Regions from separate parts of the Peribacillus sp. AS_2 genome, predicted to be linked through region 1. Evidence: riboswitches for the same ligand, from Rfam matches in the RefSeq annotation. Region 1 holds a riboswitch; the other holds the start of a gene.
What was found. Region 1 has a riboswitch for glycine ahead of OTG27_RS13155 (amino acid permease). Riboswitches for the same ligand answer to the same signal wherever they lie in the genome.
Positions count from the first base shown of each region.

Region 2: it holds a riboswitch for glycine, as region 1 does, so the genes downstream of both, gcvT (glycine cleavage system aminomethyltransferase GcvT) here and OTG27_RS13155 (amino acid permease) in region 1, are expected to answer to the same signal.

Region 1 covers NZ_JAPTGA010000006.1:219,045-228,438, forward strand. Annotated here, with positions in the region: gene OTG27_RS13135 (ABC transporter permease) at 1-1,618, shown strand, start outside; gene argH (argininosuccinate lyase) at 1,634-3,118, shown strand; gene OTG27_RS13145 (sodium:solute symporter family protein) at 3,863-5,341, opposite strand; gene OTG27_RS13150 (DUF3311 domain-containing protein) at 5,338-5,538, opposite strand; gene OTG27_RS13155 (amino acid permease) at 5,816-7,156, opposite strand; glycine riboswitch at 7,363-7,441, opposite strand; gene OTG27_RS13160 (amino acid permease) at 7,948-9,336, shown strand.
Region 2 covers NZ_JAPTGA010000007.1:82,092-91,485, forward strand. Annotated here, with positions in the region: gene gcvPB (aminomethyl-transferring glycine dehydrogenase subunit GcvPB) at 1-1,426, opposite strand, end outside; gene gcvPA (aminomethyl-transferring glycine dehydrogenase subunit GcvPA) at 1,419-2,765, opposite strand; gene gcvT (glycine cleavage system aminomethyltransferase GcvT) at 2,783-3,889, opposite strand; glycine riboswitch at 4,030-4,113, opposite strand; glycine riboswitch at 4,117-4,204, opposite strand; gene OTG27_RS14200 (DEAD/DEAH box helicase) at 4,582-6,270, shown strand; gene OTG27_RS14205 (YqhG family protein) at 6,248-7,045, shown strand; gene OTG27_RS14210 (YqzE family protein) at 7,089-7,274, opposite strand; gene comGG (competence type IV pilus minor pilin ComGG) at 7,390-7,776, opposite strand; gene comGF (competence type IV pilus minor pilin ComGF) at 7,769-8,248, opposite strand; gene OTG27_RS14225 (hypothetical protein) at 8,196-8,534, opposite strand; gene comGD (competence type IV pilus minor pilin ComGD) at 8,521-8,964, opposite strand; gene comGC (competence type IV pilus major pilin ComGC) at 8,972-9,283, opposite strand; gene comGB (competence type IV pilus assembly protein ComGB) at 9,361-9,394, opposite strand, start outside.

The DNA.
Region 1 (9,394 bases):
TGTACTCTACCCGTCATTGAGGACCTTTATTGAAAGTCTGCAAAAAGACGGAACGATATCCCTTGGAAATTATCAGGACTTCTTCGTACAGGAATCGAAAACGAACTTAGAGGCTCTTTGGAATTCTGTTTATATATCCTTTTTGAGTGTATTGGTCAGTGCCTTGATTGGCATTCCGCTCGCTTTCATTTTTAACCGTTACGATTTTCCCGGCAGAAGCTTCTTTTCATCAGCAGCGATTTTGCCGATTGTTCTTCCATCATTGGTAGGGGTAATGGCCTTTATGTTTTTATATGGAGAATCGGGATTGATTCCAAATGCCATCAAGGACCTGTTCGGTCTCGATAAGGTTCCATTCAAGATTGGCGGGGTACCGGGAATTCTTATCGTGCATGCCTATACGATGTATGTTTATTTTTATATGACCGTATCCGCTGCAATCAATAAAATAGATCCATCACTTGAAGAAGCCGCTTATAACTTAGGAGCAAATAAATTAAAGGTTTTTTGGAAGGTGACATTTCCATTATTGACACCTGCAATCGTTGCCGCCTCTTTACTTGTTTTCATGATATCGATGGCTTCTTTCAGTGCTCCGTTTTTATTAGCTGGCGGATACAGGGTGTTAAGCCTGCAAATTTATTTTTCAAAAATCAATGGTGATATGGAAATTGCCGCTACCCAATCGGTCATTCTATCCATCGTTTCGATTTCATTTCTATTATTCATGCGTTGGTATCAGAATAGGAAGGATTATCGAATGGCCTCGAAAGGGATTGGGGCACACAGGAGTGAAGTGAAGAACCCGGTTATGAAATGGGTGATGGTCGTAACGGGGGTCATCGGCGTAATTATTCTGCTTTTACCGCACTTTACGATTCTTTTGCTTTCACTTGTGCCGGATGGAACCTGGACATTTCAAACGTATCCCACAGTATTTAATGTTGAAAATTACAGGCTTTTGTTTGAAGACCCTAATATCTTCAAGCCGTTACGAAATAGTTTACTGATGGCGTTTATTGCTACGTTGGCAAATCTGGTGTTTGGGGTCATAGCGTCCTATGTACTTGTCAAACGGAAATTCGTCGGGAAAAGCTTTGTCGATATTCTAGTCATGATTCCTTGGGCGTTGCCTGCAACGGTCATAGGGATGAACTTGATATTCGCATTCAATGAACCTAGCATTTTTTCTTTCGGTCAAATCTTGGTAGGCACATTTTGGATTTTGCCGCTTGCCTATTTCATCAGGCATATTCCACTCGTTGTCCGGTCGACTAATGCCGTTCTGGAGCAGCTGGATGATTCGATTGAGGAAGCAGCCAGAAACTTGGGGGCTAAGTGGTTTTATACCTTCAGAAGGGTAATATTTCCGATTATTATGCCTGGTGTTTTATCAGGGACATTATTGGCATTTATCGAATCTGTGGGGGAATTCCCGACCTCGGTCCTGTTGTACACGATTTCAAACAGGCCCATATCCATTGAAATCATGAATCAGCTTCGGATGTTCAATATGGGGCAGGCCGCTGCCTATGGGATGATTCAAATCACGCTGATTGTAATCGTTCTCTTTATTTCGAACAAGTTTTTTGGAATCAAAGCGGAAAAAGCTTTATAAATCGGAGGTTCAAAGATGAGCAGGCTTGAACAATTTATCAAAAATGAAGGTAGTGTCTTTCCCGGAAAAACCTATGTTAGAGAGCTGCTGATGCCTGTTTTTAATGATCAAAGAGATTACTTATTTGATGCAATGTTCGATATTCATCGGGCACATGTCATCATGCTTTCGGAACAAAAGATCATTAAAGATGAAGAGGCGAAAACCATGCTTGATGGGATTCGGAAAGTGGCCCAAACAGATCTCGCTCAGTTGACCTATCAGCCCCAATTCGAAGACTTATTCTTCATGATGGAGGCAAAGATCGGTGAGGAAATCGGCCATGAACTTGCTGGGAAGATTCATATCGGCCGCAGTCGTAATGATATGGGGGTTGCGATGTACCGGCTTGTTTTGAGAGGTCATCTGCTCCAATTGGTTGGCTATGCAAACCAATTGAGTGAAGCATTCTTGGTGCAGGCTGAAAAACATACAGAAACCTATATTACAGGTTACACACATACCCAACCGGCTCAGCCGACTACAATAGGACATTACTTTTTAGCCATTTATGATGTGCTTCAAAGGGATATTGGCCGGTTATGGGCAGCCTATGAAACGGTTAACCAATCCCCTTTGGGTGCAGCCGCGTTAACGACCACCGGTTTTCCGATCAGTCGGAACCGTACGGCTGAACTGCTTGGATTTGATTCGGTGATTGAAAATTCCTATGACTCGATTGGCGGGGCAGATTATTTATTGGAAACCGCAACTGCCATCATGACGTGCATGGTCAATACCGGAAGGTGGATCCAAGATTTCCTGCAGCATGTGACAAGGGAGTTTGGTACATTTCACGTGGCGGACCCTTATGTTCAAGTGAGCAGCATCATGCCGCAAAAAAGGAATCCTGTCTCCATTGAACATTCCCGTTCGATTGCAAGCAGTGCGTATGGTGATGCACTTGCTGCAATGAATATGATTCACAATACACCATTTGGTGATATCGTCGATACGGAAGATGATTTACAGCCACATTTATATCGGGCTTTTTCGAATGCAGGCCGTGTCATGAAACTAATGTATGCCGTCATGTCGACTTTGAAAGTAAATGAAGAACATACAAAGAAAATGGCCGCAAAATCCAGTATAACGATTACTGAATTAGCGGATACCCTTTCGAGAGATTACGACATATCCTTTAGAAAAGCCCATTCCATAGCAAGTACAATTGCAAAAAAGTCGATTAGTGAAGGGAAAGAGCTATATGATTGGGACACACAAGAAATCAATAAGATCATCAATGAATTCGTATCAGTGAACATAGCAGAAGATGAATGGAAAAAAATAATCTCTCCCGAATATTTTGTGGAAATCAGAAGCATTCAAGGCGGGCCCTCCCCGAAAGAGGTTACGAGAATGATTTTAAATAGAAAACAAAAACTGGAACAAGAGTTGCAGAAATATAAGAAAGTGATCAAAGAATTGAATGATGGCAGGAAGGCTTTAGTGGATTACTGAAGGTACGGGCTAAAAAGAAAATGAGCTTTAACCTTCAAACTCACGAATAAAAGCATGAAATTTCCGAGTATTTGCTTCAAACTCACGAGTAAAAGCATGAAATTCCCGAGTATTTGCTCCAAGCTCACGAGTAAAAGCATGAAATTCCCGAGTATTTGCTCCAAACTCACGAATAAAAGCCCGAATCTTCTGAAGAGAGTATTTTTTGTTGGCTCGGAAGCAATACGATGCATTTTACTAAGAAAGCTTCATATTTTATGATACATAGTCATTCTTTATCAGGGTGGCTATTTATTTTGGATTTTTAATGCAACTGAGTCATCCCCAGTGACCATGAATGTAGATTATCCCTAAAAACAATGCTATTATTTGGAAAAAAATATAATGTGAGGCGGAATGTTAATGTCAAATAGATCTCAGTTCGGTGTTATCCTGATTTTAATAGCTTTCGTAATATCGATTACTTTTTGTTTGAATCCGGAAGTCTTATTAAGAGGTGGATATGATTTAGCTATGGATGGTCTGGTAGTATCCAGAACCTTGATGATTATTTTTTCGTTGTATTTATTAGTTAAAATAGGAGATTTGTTTATAAACAGAAAAGATTAATAGTCTAAAATAAGGTTTCCCATCAACAATATTGAGGTAAAGGACATCATGCTTGGAAGCCGAGAATAAGGAAGGCTCAGTCTTTTGACTGAGCCTCCAATGTTTATTGATCCATAACCAGTTTCAAAATTTGCTTCATATATCGTTAACGGATTTAGGTTCCAACTGAACCGCGTGCTTTCTGAAAGCAATACTCACCGTGATCATTACAATGAAATTGACTGCCAATGCAATGATTCCCACATTCAAATCTTTTGCTGCTTGCGGCAAGGATGGAAACAAGGTCCCTATTGTCGATTGACTGAGTGTAATGCAGATTACGATGGCCAATCCGGTAATGATGCCGGCGATTGCGCCAAATTTATTGATCGGATTATTCCTTTTCAGACTAAAGAGAAGGGATGGGAAGAGCTGTGTGATGAGACTGTATCCCATAAGAATTAATGCCGACATCGTTTCGCCGCCGTTTAAGGTGAAGTAAACGGCTATAAGGGCAATGATTGGCACAAGGAACTTTGCCAATCGTACAATATGGCGATCGGATACGTCAGGTGCAAATTCCTTATAAACGTTTTTCGCGAGCAGTGTAGCGACGCTCATCAAAAGCATGGATCCCGGCACCAATGCGGTCAACAATCCAGCGCCGCCGATTATGCCTATAAACCATGGATCAAAGGTCTCGATCGAAAGGCGCAGCAATGAGAGGTCCGCATCTGCACCAACGAGTCCGGGCACTTTCAATATAGCTGTAAACCCAACGAAAAAGACGAATAACAGCATGAGTGTATATAAAGGACTGATGATGGCGTTCTTTCGAAATACCTTGCCGCTGCGTGCTGAATAAACAGCGCTGAAAACTTGCGGCCACATATAGAAACCGAATACGAGCAATATTACCGTGGAGATGAACCATGATACGCTAAGCCCCTGATCAGGGAACTTTAGAAAATCAGGCTTGGCGGCATCAACCGCTTCAAACATCGGCTGAAATCCCCCAAAGTAATGTATCGGCAGATAAATCCCCAAAAATCCTATTATGGCGACCATCATGATATCTTTAATGACCGCGGTCCAAACTGAACCGTGGATACCGGAGATCATCACATAAATGGTAAGGCTGATCGCCCCCATCCAAACTGCCTCAGACATTGAGATGGCACCATAAGATGCTTCTGAGACAATGATCCCCAATCCTTTCAGCTGCACGACGATCACTGGGATCATCGACACCACACCGACAAGTGCAGCCAAAATTCCTAAACTGGGACTCTTATATTTGCTTACAAAGAAATCGGATTGAGACATCAGTTTATTTTCTTTGGCATATCTCCATATTTCCGGCAGGAGCCAATAGGATAATACGTAAGACAAAGTAATGTAAATTAGAACATATAGAGCGGGTGCGCCCTTGCCATAAGCCCAGCCGCTGCCGCCAAGGAAGGAGAAGGTCGTATAGATTTCCCCAGCCATCAGCAGAAAGACGAATATCGCACCAAAACCGCGTCCGCCCACCGTCCATTGTTCCAAGTCCATATCTTTTCCTTTTGAAGAGCGTATTCCTAAAAATATCGATAGAAGTAAAAATGCTAAAATGATTAAGAGAGCAATATTCATTCCTGGTCACCTTCCCGATTCCTGGGATCCAGCTTATACATGATGCCGAGTATGGCAGAGGTAAGGACCACCCACATAGCCATCCAGAACATATTGAAAGGCATCCCTAATACATATGGTTCTATTTTATTAACAAAAGGTAGAAATCCCAGTATGCCTATAAAAGGAACTAGTGTAAGAATATATATAATCTTCATTAAAAAACCCCCTCCGTTTTAAATAAAGTGAAACGCCCACCAATGGGGGTTCATTCTTCAATGCCACTGATGGATGGGTGAACCAAACCGGATGGAAAATTCATACATGACGGAAAAGGTCCGATAGTATATATTAGCTTACACTATTTTGATATAAAATTTAATGCAGTTGCCTGATATATTTTAGCAAAAGTGTGCAGAAAGCCGAAGGCCTAATATGTTCATATGCAGATAAAGCCTTGAATTCATATTGAGTTCAAGGCTTTATTTCCTTTAGCTATCTTTTTTTTCGATAATTATATAGTATCACCAAGAGGATGAACCAGATTGGGGTCAAGAGCAATGATAGCCGTGTAGCTTCAGCGAATAGCATAACAATAAGGATGAACAGGAATAAGCCTAAAATGACGTAATTGACAAAAGGTGTAAAAGGAGCCTTGAAAGTCGATTTGGCTCTTAGGTCAGGCCTTGTTTTCGAATATTTGATATGGGAGATCAAGATAATGCTCCATACCCATATGAAACAGATGGCACTGATGGTGGTCACGACAGTAAATGCCTGTTCCGGTATCAGCTTGCTTAATAATGCCCCTATTGATACAACGATTGTGGATGTGAATAAGGCATTGCTCGGAACAGCCTGTTTATTTAATTTTTCCAGCTTAGCTGGGGCTTCACCATTCCTGCTTAACGTATAAAGTATTCGGCTCGTTGAAAATAAACCGCTGTTGCATGCAGAAGCAGCGGAGGTCAAAACGACGAAGTTGATGATCCCTGCAGCGACTGGAATGCCGATTAACGCAAAGACCTCTACAAATGGACTGCTTGTGGCATCCAGTTGTGTCCATGGGTTGACGCAGAGAATGACGAATAGTGCACCAACGTAGAAAAGCAAAATCCGGACAGGGATTTTATTGATGGCAGATGGAATGTTCTTTCGCGGGTTCGCCGTTTCTGCTGCAGAAACCCCGACCAATTCGACACCGACAAATGAGAAGACGACCAACTGTAAAGATAACAGGAATCCGGAAATGCCATTGGGGAACATGCCGCCATGATTCCAAAGGTTCGTTAGGGAAACCGTTCCGGTATTGGTATTGAAGCCGAGGATCAGAAGGAAAATTCCTACGATGATCAAGGCGATGATCGTGATTACTTTAATGATGGCAAACCAGAATTCCAATTCGCCAAAGATCTTAACGGTCAATAGGTTCAATCCTAACAGAATGACCAGACAAAGCAGAGCCGGAATCCATTGAGGGACATCAAACCAATATTGCATATAAACACCGACAGCTATGATATCGGCCATTGCGGTCATGATCCAACAAAACCAATATGTCCAACCGGTCACGAAGCCGGCCCATGGACCGACATATTCAGTTGCGAATTCAGTGAATGATGTGTACCCTGCATTGGATAAAAGCAATTCCCCCAGGGCCCTCATCACAAAAAACAAGGCAATCCCTATTATCATATAAGAGAATAATATGGAAGGACCTGCTAATTGTATGGCTTTTCCGGAACCTAAAAATAAACCGGTGCCAATGGTTCCCCCTATTGCGATCAGTTGTACATGTCTATTTTTTAAATCTCTTTTTAATTCTTGTTTTGCCAATTCTTACGCCCCCGTCTTTTTATAGTCTTGGTAGTGAATGAGTTTACCTGCATGGTCTTGGAGAGAGGGACGTAATTTTTTCGTCCAGCTTGCCTTTCCCATTGGTTTTAAAGTTGTTGTTTTTAGTCCAACCACAAAATGGACAATAAAAAAAGAGATTGGATAATACCAATCTCTTAAAGGGTTCAGAATAACAATATATCATTCGTTACTCTTCTGTCCTTTTGCCTGAGATTGTGAATCCTTCGGCGCTGCATCTTGTACAGTCTCTCCAGAAGCTGCTCCTGCTATAGTGTCATCCATAGCATTCATCGCTTGCTTGTATGCGGTTGTGAAGAAATGTCAGCCAGTGATGATTTTCCACTGCTTGATCATTCATTATGCTTATAAAATAATATTGGAATTCTATCATCTATTTTTCGGTAGGTCAACAAATTTTTTGAAATGAAACAGGCATTATCTGTAGTTTAATAGTGGTCTGTATTTAACTTAAGGTCTAAGCAGAAGTGATTGTTTTCTACTCATTATGAACGATCACTATAATAAAATACTGAACATCATTTTTTTAAAATGATATTTTCAGATTAGAAAAATCAACAAGATATTATTGGCAACTGTTTATTTCAAAAATACAATTGTATTTTTACAGAATATTTACTATTATAAGATAAGAAAACATAAATGAAGTGTTATTGGTATTTTTTCGATAGAGCATTTCTAACTGCAATAATTAATAAGTTCGTGGTAAGGATAGAAAAGCATTACCGATATTGCATCTGGAGGAGTTAATCATGTCGAACAAGGAATTAAAGAGAGGGCTGGAAGCACGTCACATTCAAATGATAGCTTTGGGCGGAACCATCGGAGTCGGCTTATTCATGGGATCTGCGAGCACGATCAAATGGACCGGGCCCTCTGTAATGCTTGCTTATGCCATTGCAGGTATTTTTATATTTTTCATCATGCGTTCCATGGGTGAGATGCTTTATTTAGAACCGACTACAGGTTCTTTTGCAACCTTTGCGAGCAGCTATATACATCCTTTGGCAGGTTATATGACTGCTTGGAGCAATTGGTTTCAATGGGTAATCGTCGGAATGTCTGAAATCATTGCGGTTGGCTTGTATATGCAATATTGGTTCCCGGAGTTACCGGCCTGGATACCAGGTGTGGTCGCCATGATCATCTTGGGAGCGGCCAACCTCATTTCCGTTAAATCCTTCGGGGAATTTGAATTCTGGTTTGCACTTATAAAAATCATAACGATTATATTGATGATCGTTGCCGGCCTGGGCCTTATCTTCTTTGGAATAGGGAATGGCGGGGATGCGATTGGATTATCGAATCTTTGGGAAAATGGCGGCTTCTTTACGGGAGGCTGGACAGGATTCTTCTTTGCGCTTTCACTTGTCGTGGCTTCCTATCAAGGCGTTGAGCTTATCGGCATCACAGCAGGGGAAGCGAAAGACCCAACGAAGACCGTAACAAAAGCGATTCAATCAATTATATGGCGCATTTTAATTTTCTACATTGGTGCCATTTTCGTCATCGTGACTGTATTCCCTTGGGATCAACTGGATGACTTAGGCAGTCCGTTTGTTTCGACCTTTGCCAAAATAGGTATCACTGCAGCGGCAGGCATCATTAATTTTGTGGTCATCACTGCGGCGATGTCTGGATGCAACAGTGGGATTTTCAGTGCAGGTCGTATGCTTTACACACTGGCATTGAATGGCCAAGCTCCGAAAGTCTTTGCTAAAGTATCTAAAAATGGAGTTCCGGCATATTGCACGATCGCTGTACTATTAGGATTGGGCATCGGAGTTATCCTGAATTACCTTGCACCGCCGCAAGTATTCCTTTATGTGTACAGTGCGAGTGTTTTGCCTGGGATGATTCCATGGTTTGTCTTACTGATCAGTGAGCTTAAATTCAGAAAGGTAAATGCCGCTAAAATGGAGAAACATCCGTTCAAAATGCCGTTGGCCCCTTACAGTAACTATGCGACAATAGCCTTTTTACTGATGGTGCTGGTAGGTATGTGGATCAATCCTAGTACAAGGATTTCCTTGGTTGTCGGGATCGTTTTCCTAGCCTTGGTAATAGCAAGTTATTACATGCTGAAAATGGATAAACGAACACCATTGGATGTTAAATCCGATGATGAGATTTCAGGATAAGAAATTCTAGTAAAAAGCCCTTCTCTAATTCGAGAAGGGCCTTTTTTTTCCTTGTAGA
Region 2 (9,394 bases), on a different contig from region 1:
CAGCAAGAGTTTCATCAAGCCGCTTTATAACGGTTGTATGCGGAGCTTCCTGAACGATTTCCGGAGTTTCTTCCGCTTCCTTGGCAATCTGGATCATCGCATCGATGAACGCATCCAGCGTTTCTTTTGACTCGGTTTCAGTCGGTTCTATCATCATTCCTTCTTCCACGTTCAACGGGAAGTAAATGGTTGGAGGATGATACCCGAAATCCAGCAATCTTTTAGCTATATCGAGAGTCCTTACCCCCAATTTCTTTTGCCGGCGTCCGCTTAATACGAATTCATGCTTACAATGACGATTATATGGTAAGTCAAAATAAGGTTCCAACTTGCGCATCATATAATTGGCATTGATGACCGCGTTCTCTGTGACGGCTTTAAGGCCATCAGGACCCATTGAACGGATGTACGTATATGCCCTCACGTTTATTCCGAAATTACCATAATAAGGTTTTACCCTGCCAATGGATTGCGGACGATCATAATCAAGGGCGAATTGCTCACCTTGCTTGACTATAAGAGGTTTAGGCAAGTAAGGAATCAAGTCGGACTTCACACCTACAGGACCAGAACCCGGGCCGCCGCCGCCATGCGGGCCTGTGAATGTTTTATGGAGATTTAAATGAACCACATCAAAGCCCATGTCACCCGGTCGTGCTTTTGATAGGACTGCATTCAGATTCGCTCCATCATAATAAAGCTTCCCACCTGCATCATGGACAAGTTGTGCCATTTCCAAAATATTTTCTTCAAACAATCCCAATGTATTGGGGTTCGTCAGCATCAAGGCCGCCGTATCAGGTCCGACAACACGTTTTAAATCTTCAAGGTCGACTAACCCATTTTCATCGGACTTCACTGTAATCGTTTCTAGTCCGGCAACAGTGGCAGAGGCAGGATTCGTACCATGGGCCGAATCAGGTACAATCACTTTCGTCCGTTCTGTATCGCCATTCGCTTCGTGAAAAGCGCGAATCATCATCAATCCTGTCCATTCACCGTGGGCACCTGCTGCAGGCTGTAATGTCACTTGGTCCATCCCGGTGATTTCCGTTAAGTGTTCCTGCAAATCAAATAATAGTCCCAATGCTCCTTGTACAGTAGCGGGATCTTGATATGGATGGATATGGGCAAAACCGTTGAAACGTGCCACATTTTCATTTATTTTCGGATTATATTTCATCGTGCATGAACCCAGCGGATAAAAACCCGAATCCACCCCATGATTCCGTTTGGAAAGTGCAGTATAGTGACGCATGATATCCAGTTCGGACACCTCAGGAAGCTTTGCCTCTTCTTCACGGATGTAGTCGGCAGGAAGAATTTCTTCGAGCGGAATAGTTGCAACATCCATTTCTGGCAGACTGTACCCGATCCGGCCGGAAGTACTGATTTCAAAAATGAGTGATTGATCTTGATTATTCATGTTGATCCCCCAATTCCTGCGCAAGTGCATCAATTTCTTCTTTTGTTCTTAGTTCAGTTACCGCAACCAGCATATGGTCTTTCAATTCAGGATAAACCGTCCCTAAATCGAAGCCGCCGATCATCCCTTTTTCAAAAAGGTTTTCATTGACCTCTGAAAACGGGGCAGGCAGTTTAATGACAAATTCATTAAACGAAGGACCGTCGAAAATCACTTCCAGCCCTTTTGCCATAATTGCTTTTTTCGCATAATGTGCTTTTTGTATATTTTGCACGGCCATCTCTTTGACACCCTTTTTCCCAAGCGCGGTCATTGCAACAGAAGCTGCCAAGGCATTCAAAGCTTGATTGGAACAAATGTTGGATGTGGCTTTGTCACGGCGAATGTGCTGTTCACGAGCTTGAAGCGTCAGGACAAACCCTCTTTTTCCATTCTCATCGACCGTTTGACCGACGAGTCTGCCCGGAACTTTCCGTACAAGTTTATTAGTAACCGCAAAATATCCACAATGAGGGCCACCGAATGCCGCTGGAATGCCGAATGGCTGAGCATCCCCCGTTACGATATCTGCACCGAGTGCACCAGGGGATGTCAAAGCTCCCAATGCAAGCGGATTACTGGAAACGATAAACATGGACTTGACGCCATGAATGATTTCTTCCATTTCTTTCAATGGCTCGATCCGGCCAAAAAAGTTCGGGTATTGCACGATCACTCCTGCAATGTCATCATTCGCCAATTCCCTTAAAGCAGCTAAGTCCGTCACACCGTCTTTATGAGGAATTTCGATCACTTCCACGCGTTGCCCTTTTGCATATGTCTTCACAACTTCTCTTGATTCAGGATGAACGGTTCCTGAAATGAGAATCTTCTTCCGCCTTGTCTGTCCTGAAGCAAGCATCGCTGCTTCAGCCAGCGCCGTCCCGCCGTCATACATGGAGGAGTTAGCCACATCCATGCCCGTCAATTCACATATCATCGTTTGATATTCAAAGATTGCTTGAAGTTCGCCCTGTGAAATTTCAGGTTGATACGGTGTATACGCCGTATAAAACTCAGAACGGGAAAGAACATGATCGACGATGACCGGCGCGTAATGGTCATAGACACCCGCACCAAGGAAGGAAGCATAATTTTTAAGGTCCGCATTCTTTGCAGCAAGCCTTGATAATTCTTTCATTAATGCAGGTTCAGATTTAGCAGGCTTGATATCGTATTCTCCTTGAAAACGAACGCTTTCAGGGATATCATTGAAAAGTTCTTCAGCAGTGGATACCCCTATCGCTTCCAGCATTTCTTGTTTATCTTGCTCTGTCATGGGTAAATAACGATGTTTCATCTAATGACCATTCCCCTCTATTTACGTGGTTTTTTATAAAAAGGTGTTTGTATTATAACGGCTTTCAAACGTTTGGAACGGATTTCCACTTCGACTTCCGCATCCAGCACCGAAAATTCCTTATCGATAAGTACCAATCCAACGTTTTTCTTCAATGTTGGCGATTGGGTACCAGTCGTGACCTCGCCAATGACTTCATCACCGCTGTAGACCTTATACCCATGACGTGGAATGCCACGGTCAATCATTTCAATTCCCACAAGCTTGCGGGGAGCCCCTTTCTCCTTTTGCTCAGCAAGAACGGCTTTCCCGAAAAAATCAACTTCCTTATCCACTTTTACTGCAAAACCAATCCCGGCTTCTATCGGGGTGATGTCAGCTGAAAGCTCCTGCCCATACAGCGGCAGTTTCGCTTCAAAACGCAGGGTATCACGAGCACCTAAACCAATCGGCTGAACCCCCTCTTCCTTACCGGCATCCATAATCGCCTTCCAAAGGGCAGGGCCATTTTTACTGTCGCTATATATTTCAAAACCATCTTCACCAGTGTATCCAGTACGGGATACCAGCGTGGAGATACCGTTAATCATGACATTATCCTTGAACCTGAAAAATCCAATTTCACTTAAGTCAGTACTTCCCGATAGTTTTTGTAATATCTTTTCTGCAGCTGGTCCTTGAAGTGCCAGCTGTGTATAGTCACTTGATACATTCGTAATTTGGGCATCTTCCGTTAAATTAGCTTGCAGCCAATTGAAATCTTTTTCTGTATTCGCTGCGTTGACCACGAGCAGATAGTCGTCCTCAGCCCTTTTATACACGATAAGATCATCAACCGTGCCTCCGTTTTCATAACACATGGCGGTATATTGGGCCCCGCCCTGTTGCAGCTTTGATATATCATTGGTCAGCATCTTCTGTAAAAAGGAAAGGCTCCCAGGCCCCTTAACATCGACTTCCCCCATATGGGAAACATCAAATAACCCCGCTTTTGTCCGAACGGCTTCATGTTCATCCTTTATACCCGAAAATTGGACAGGAAGTTCCCAGCCGCCAAAATCAATCGTTTTACCTCCGTATTCACGATAAACCTCAAATAGTGGTGTTCTTTTTAAATTGGTCAAAAAATGACCCCCTTCAGATTTTTTTAAAAATTAATTGGCTTCATTATCAAAAGCTTCTTGTCATTACTCATCAGATACAAGCTGATTCATGATGTGAAAAAAGCACAAAAAAGGACAGAGAAAGCCCGTTTGAGCTTTTTCTCTGTCCTGAAACCTGAAAGTTTACCTATGTAATAGGTTTTCCCCTTTGGTGGCCGTCCCATAACGGGCGACGCTCTCCAGAGTTGCGTCCAATAAGAGTTCTTTTGCCTGAGAGATTCACTGCTAAGTTTGCTCCTTCGGCGCTACATCCGTAGTCTCTCCCCTTATCTTCACCCGCATATAAATGGTCTACCATTGATAGGAAGCCAATAAGCCCCAAGCATCGGTAAAACCTTTGAGCATAAATGGAATGCATTCTCTGCCAATTCTCCTAAAACTTCAGAAACCGTTTGACTGATCTCCTTCAGTAATCTTGGATAAATTAGGAGCCTATAGCCCATACTAAGAAAACGCGAACTGCAAAATCGATGTACAAACATTCTTTGCAGCGTTTGGAAATTGGAATTTTCTAAATATACTTATATCCTACCCTAAGAAACTTATCTCTGCAATATTTTTTGAAAAAGAAATATTTTTCTTACTTCACATATGAAATGTTCGGGTTTTGACCTTATATTAAGGAAATTATGATTTAAGAGGGAGTTATTTCTATGAAAATCAATATATCCTTCAATTCTGAATGGAATGACGAGTTTCTGCAAAAGATGGAAAATGACGGTCCATGGGGAAATTGGGAGCTTTATAAGTTGGCGGTTCAAATGGAGGAAAACCTTATCATCCCTGATTTTGAAGGTTTACAGGCGCCCAAGCACCTTCCTCAGCTAACCCCGCTTCCCCATCAATTGGAAGCGGCGAAGCAAGTAGTGGAAAAGATGAATGGAAAAGCCATTTTGGCTGATGAGGTAGGGCTGGGAAAAACAATTGAAGCAGGCTTGATCCTAAAAGAGTATATGATTAGGGGCCTTGTAAAAAAAGTATTGATCCTTGTTCCGGCTTCCCTTGTCACACAATGGGCATTTGAATTGAATACCAAGTTTCATATTCCGGCAGTCGTTCAGAGAAAAAGTTATGTCTGGGACTCCTGTGATGTGGTCATTTCATCCATTGATACAGCGAAACGCGCTCCACATCGAGATATCATCTTTACTCAGGAATATGACTTCATCATTATTGATGAAGCTCATAAACTTAAAAATAATAAGACGAAGAACTATGAATTCGTCCAAAATCTGAAAAAGAAATTTTGTTTACTCCTGACAGCCACTCCGATTCAAAATAAAGTCGAGGAGATATTCCACCTCGTTTCGTTATTGAAACCGGGCCACTTGGGAAATGCTTCGCTCTTTTCGGAAAAGTATAAAGGGAAGGGCCGGAACATCATTGAAGATGAACACCTAAAGGAACTGGTCAACACTGTCATGATTCGAAACCGGCGGGCCGATACTGGCATTGAATGGACAAAACGGCATGTAGAAACCATCACCATTGAATTTTCTCCAACGGAACAAGCATTGTATGATGCTGTTTCCAAATTCAAGCCAATTTCGGATGGATCAAAAGGAAGCGCCTTTTCGGCTCTCACTCTCCAAAGGGAAGCATGCAGCAGCAGAGAGGCTGTCTTTTATACATTAAAGAATATGAGAGATAAATACGATCAGCCTTCCCCTGATTTTTTGGCAAAGCTTGATGATTTATTTACTAAAGTGAATGAAACGGTCCAGAACTCAAAGGCTGAAAAAGCTTTGGAACTGATCAAGAAAATTGATGACAAAGTGATTATCTTTACGGAATATAGGGCGACTCAACTATATCTCCAATGGTACCTACAGCAGAATGGAATTTCTTCTGTTCCTTTCCGAGGCGGTTTTAAGCGCGGAAAGAAAGACTGGATGCGTGAATTATTCCAAAAGAATATTCAGGTATTAATCGCAACAGAAGCTGGCGGGGAAGGGATAAACCTTCAGTTTTGCCATCACTTGATTAATTTTGACCTGCCCTGGAACCCAATGAGGCTTGAACAGAGAATTGGAAGGATTCACCGCCTTGGTCAGGAAGAAGATGTGATGATTTATAACTTTGCCACGAAAAATACAGTTGAAGAACATATACTGAAGTTACTATACGAAAAAATAAATTTATTTGAAAAAGTAATCGGTGAATTGGATGATATTTTAACCAAACTGGATATTAACAACATTGAAGAATATTTAATTGATGTGGTCGGCGAGTCCAAAACCGAAGGCGAAATGAAAGTCAAGATGGATAATTTTTCATCGTTGATCCAATTCGCTCAATCAATGAAGGAAGGTGAGGTTCATGCAGCAACGGGAAATTCATGATTTTTTAATCACTTTCTTTAAAGCCAATGATTGTGAAATACTGGATAATGCACCAACCCACCTTACTGTGCAATTGACGATTGAGATGGATAAAGAATTAATGAACAGACCCTTTTATTGGCATTATCTAGAAAAAACAGGAGGTGTTCCGAACCCGGCACAAATCACTTTCATTACCGATCCAGAACAAGCTCCATCCGATTTAAAGGGAGAAATGATTCATTTTGGCTCCCCTCGTCTTCACCAGATTATTCAATCAACCAAAAAGCTGGCTGGGTATACTAGACTTTTTGAGAATACGCCTCCATCAAAAGGCAGAAATAATCCTTTGTTTCCTTGGCTGACCCTGAATGTGAAAATATCCTATCAATGCGACCGCAAAAAAGATACTTTCATGTCAATCGGACTGAATTTAATCTCGGGTGAAATAATGGAAGGGTTTCACCATCGGGTTTTACCGATTAACGTCACCCCGAAAATACCGGATTACTCCTTTACGCTTTCACCTCTGATCATGCCCAAGAGTGGATTGGCAAGACTTGATACATACATCAGAACCAGTTTCGAGGATGATGACCATTCCTGGGCGGAGGAAGCAATGCTGCGCTGGCAGAATGACTTGAATTTATTGGAGCATTTTTACAAGGATATGGACGAAAAAAGTGAAAGCTATTATACCGAAAAAGAAGCACTAAAAGCTCAATATGAACCCAACATCAGAATATCCATCATCAACGGAGGAGTATTTTACCTTTCAGATAGGGCGTTGGGATAAGTTAAGAACAAAAAAACAGATGTCCAAGTTCAGGACATCTGTTTTACTTTTTGATCGTTTTCCTTATAAACATCGACAAAGCAAAAGGGACAATGCCAAACCAATGTGACATACCCTGGTTTTTATCCTCTTTTCTGTGAAGGCGTTTTTCTTTTCGTTCTTTTTTCGTCAGATTGAAATACTCGACAAGCTGCTGCGTCAGATATTTAATATAAGCGTTTGTAGACATATAAAATCATCACCCTACGCAAAGTATGTCCGGTTTAGGCTTTTTTTAATCCTTTCCTTGCTCCCTTCACCGTAAACCTGTCGCGTTCCCTAATAAAATGGTGTTGATTTTGCTATTACACAGCTTGCTTCTCCAACCATTCTTTCACTTCCCCCGCTTCTTTATCGTATTGAATGATGACCCTGCCCTCTCGATCATTTTTAGTTTTGGAAGAAAACTCGATATAGACGTAAGGACCTTCTTGCTTCATTAAGGAATATCGCACCGCACCATTGGGATATGATATTTCCCCCTGGATGATTTCCGGAATCTCTTCGCCCCACTCTGCCGTCACATCCTTGATGGCTAGATGGACAAGATGGTCGGCCACAAGCGACTCTTCCACTTCTTTATAAAACTTTTTATCAATGATAAACTGGTCGATCATTAGTATCGTGAACATGATGAAAACACTCGCCACAATCATGACCATCGGGAAAACGACTCCTTTTTGATTATTCATCAATTTTCGTATCATTCCTAAAGAAAGGATGAAATCTTCGACTGAAAGTAGTCCCTGCTTTATCCGTTATATTTATAACAATGACACTGCCATCCTTATTGACCTGGAATTCCGAAATGTTCTGCAAGATGACCTCATGCCCCATACCATCCACTCGTCTTCGGACCTTATCTTCATATTGTTCCAGCGATGCTAATTGTTCACCTGAAAGCAAATATAATTTATTTCCCATTACATCTTGTGCTTTGGAACTCCGGACCTCCTGCTTCACTTGCATGGTAAAGACCTCCCACTCCTTAGGATGCAATTTATCAACGGACCTCATCTGGGTGTGAATGATCGAGAAGAGCTGCAGAACAAAAAGCGACGTCGTCATTAAAATCAATAAAGAAAAAAGCAATTCGATCATCGTAAAGCCATCATTTTTTCGCAGCGTCACAAATGGATTCCCAATTACCCGTTTCATGTTCATAGCGTACACACCCTTCAATCATTCCCGGGAAATCCCCATGGTCCCTCCAAAACAATTCAAAGCTTCTTTTTTTGTAAATGATTTCCTGACCAACTGCTTGAATCTCCCCATCCATGAACGCCGTCAATCTTTCATATAATAAATGGTGGGCTTCGGTCTTTACGGGAATATCTTTCCGCTGCGTCAATACCTCTTCAAGAATTGGTAAAATGGCAAGGGCCAGTAATATACAAATAGAAAATGCGGCCATCAGCTCAAGGTAGACGTACCCTTTACAATTTCTCAATCCGGAACCTCCCTTTACCGATATTGAGGACCAGCTTGTACTTTCCCTTTGAGGTATCAATCATAATCGTTCCGGCTTTGGATGCATTTCCATATTGATTAAAATGAAAGCTGAACCCCAAAGTGCCGCTTAAAAACTGGATATCCTCTGGTATGCTTCTCTCTAAAACGATCCCCTCTTTATAAGACGAAACGGTATAAATCTTTTCGGTATTATCAATATGGAGGTAAATCAAGCTCTTATGACTGATGGCATACTGTTGAGCATAGAAAAGATCTTCATGAAATTGTGAAAGAAAAAGCCTATTTTCCATTCCTTTAGTGAAGCTGGGATATAGATTAGGACCGATGGAAATTAGGAGTACAAAAATAGCGAGGACAATAAGGGTTTCAGATAGTGTATACCCACCATCGGAATGCCGTATATTCACTTCTCTCCTACTCAACGACCGTTATCTTTCCTTTACTATCCAAACTAATTTCATCCCCATTAGGGCAGGATGTCTGTTTGAGATAGCCTTGACTTTCCAATTCACCGATACTTTCGGGCAGTTTAGCATTATCGATTTCATAAGCCTGCACCTGTGCTTGGGCCATCTTAACGAAAGCTTCACATCCTTTAGACTGGATTGTGGATTGGTTTTTCGTGATATTGGGGATTGTTATAATCAAAAGGATGGATATCACCAGTAAAACAATAAGCATTTCTATTAGGGTAAAACCACGTTCATTCATCACTTTCTTCAACATATCATCATGCTCCTAAAAGCATCTGAATACCAGATGACCTTCGGGCATTTTCACCTCCGGAATACAAAAATGAAATCCTATAAACCTTCGAGCAGTGAGAACATCGGCAGC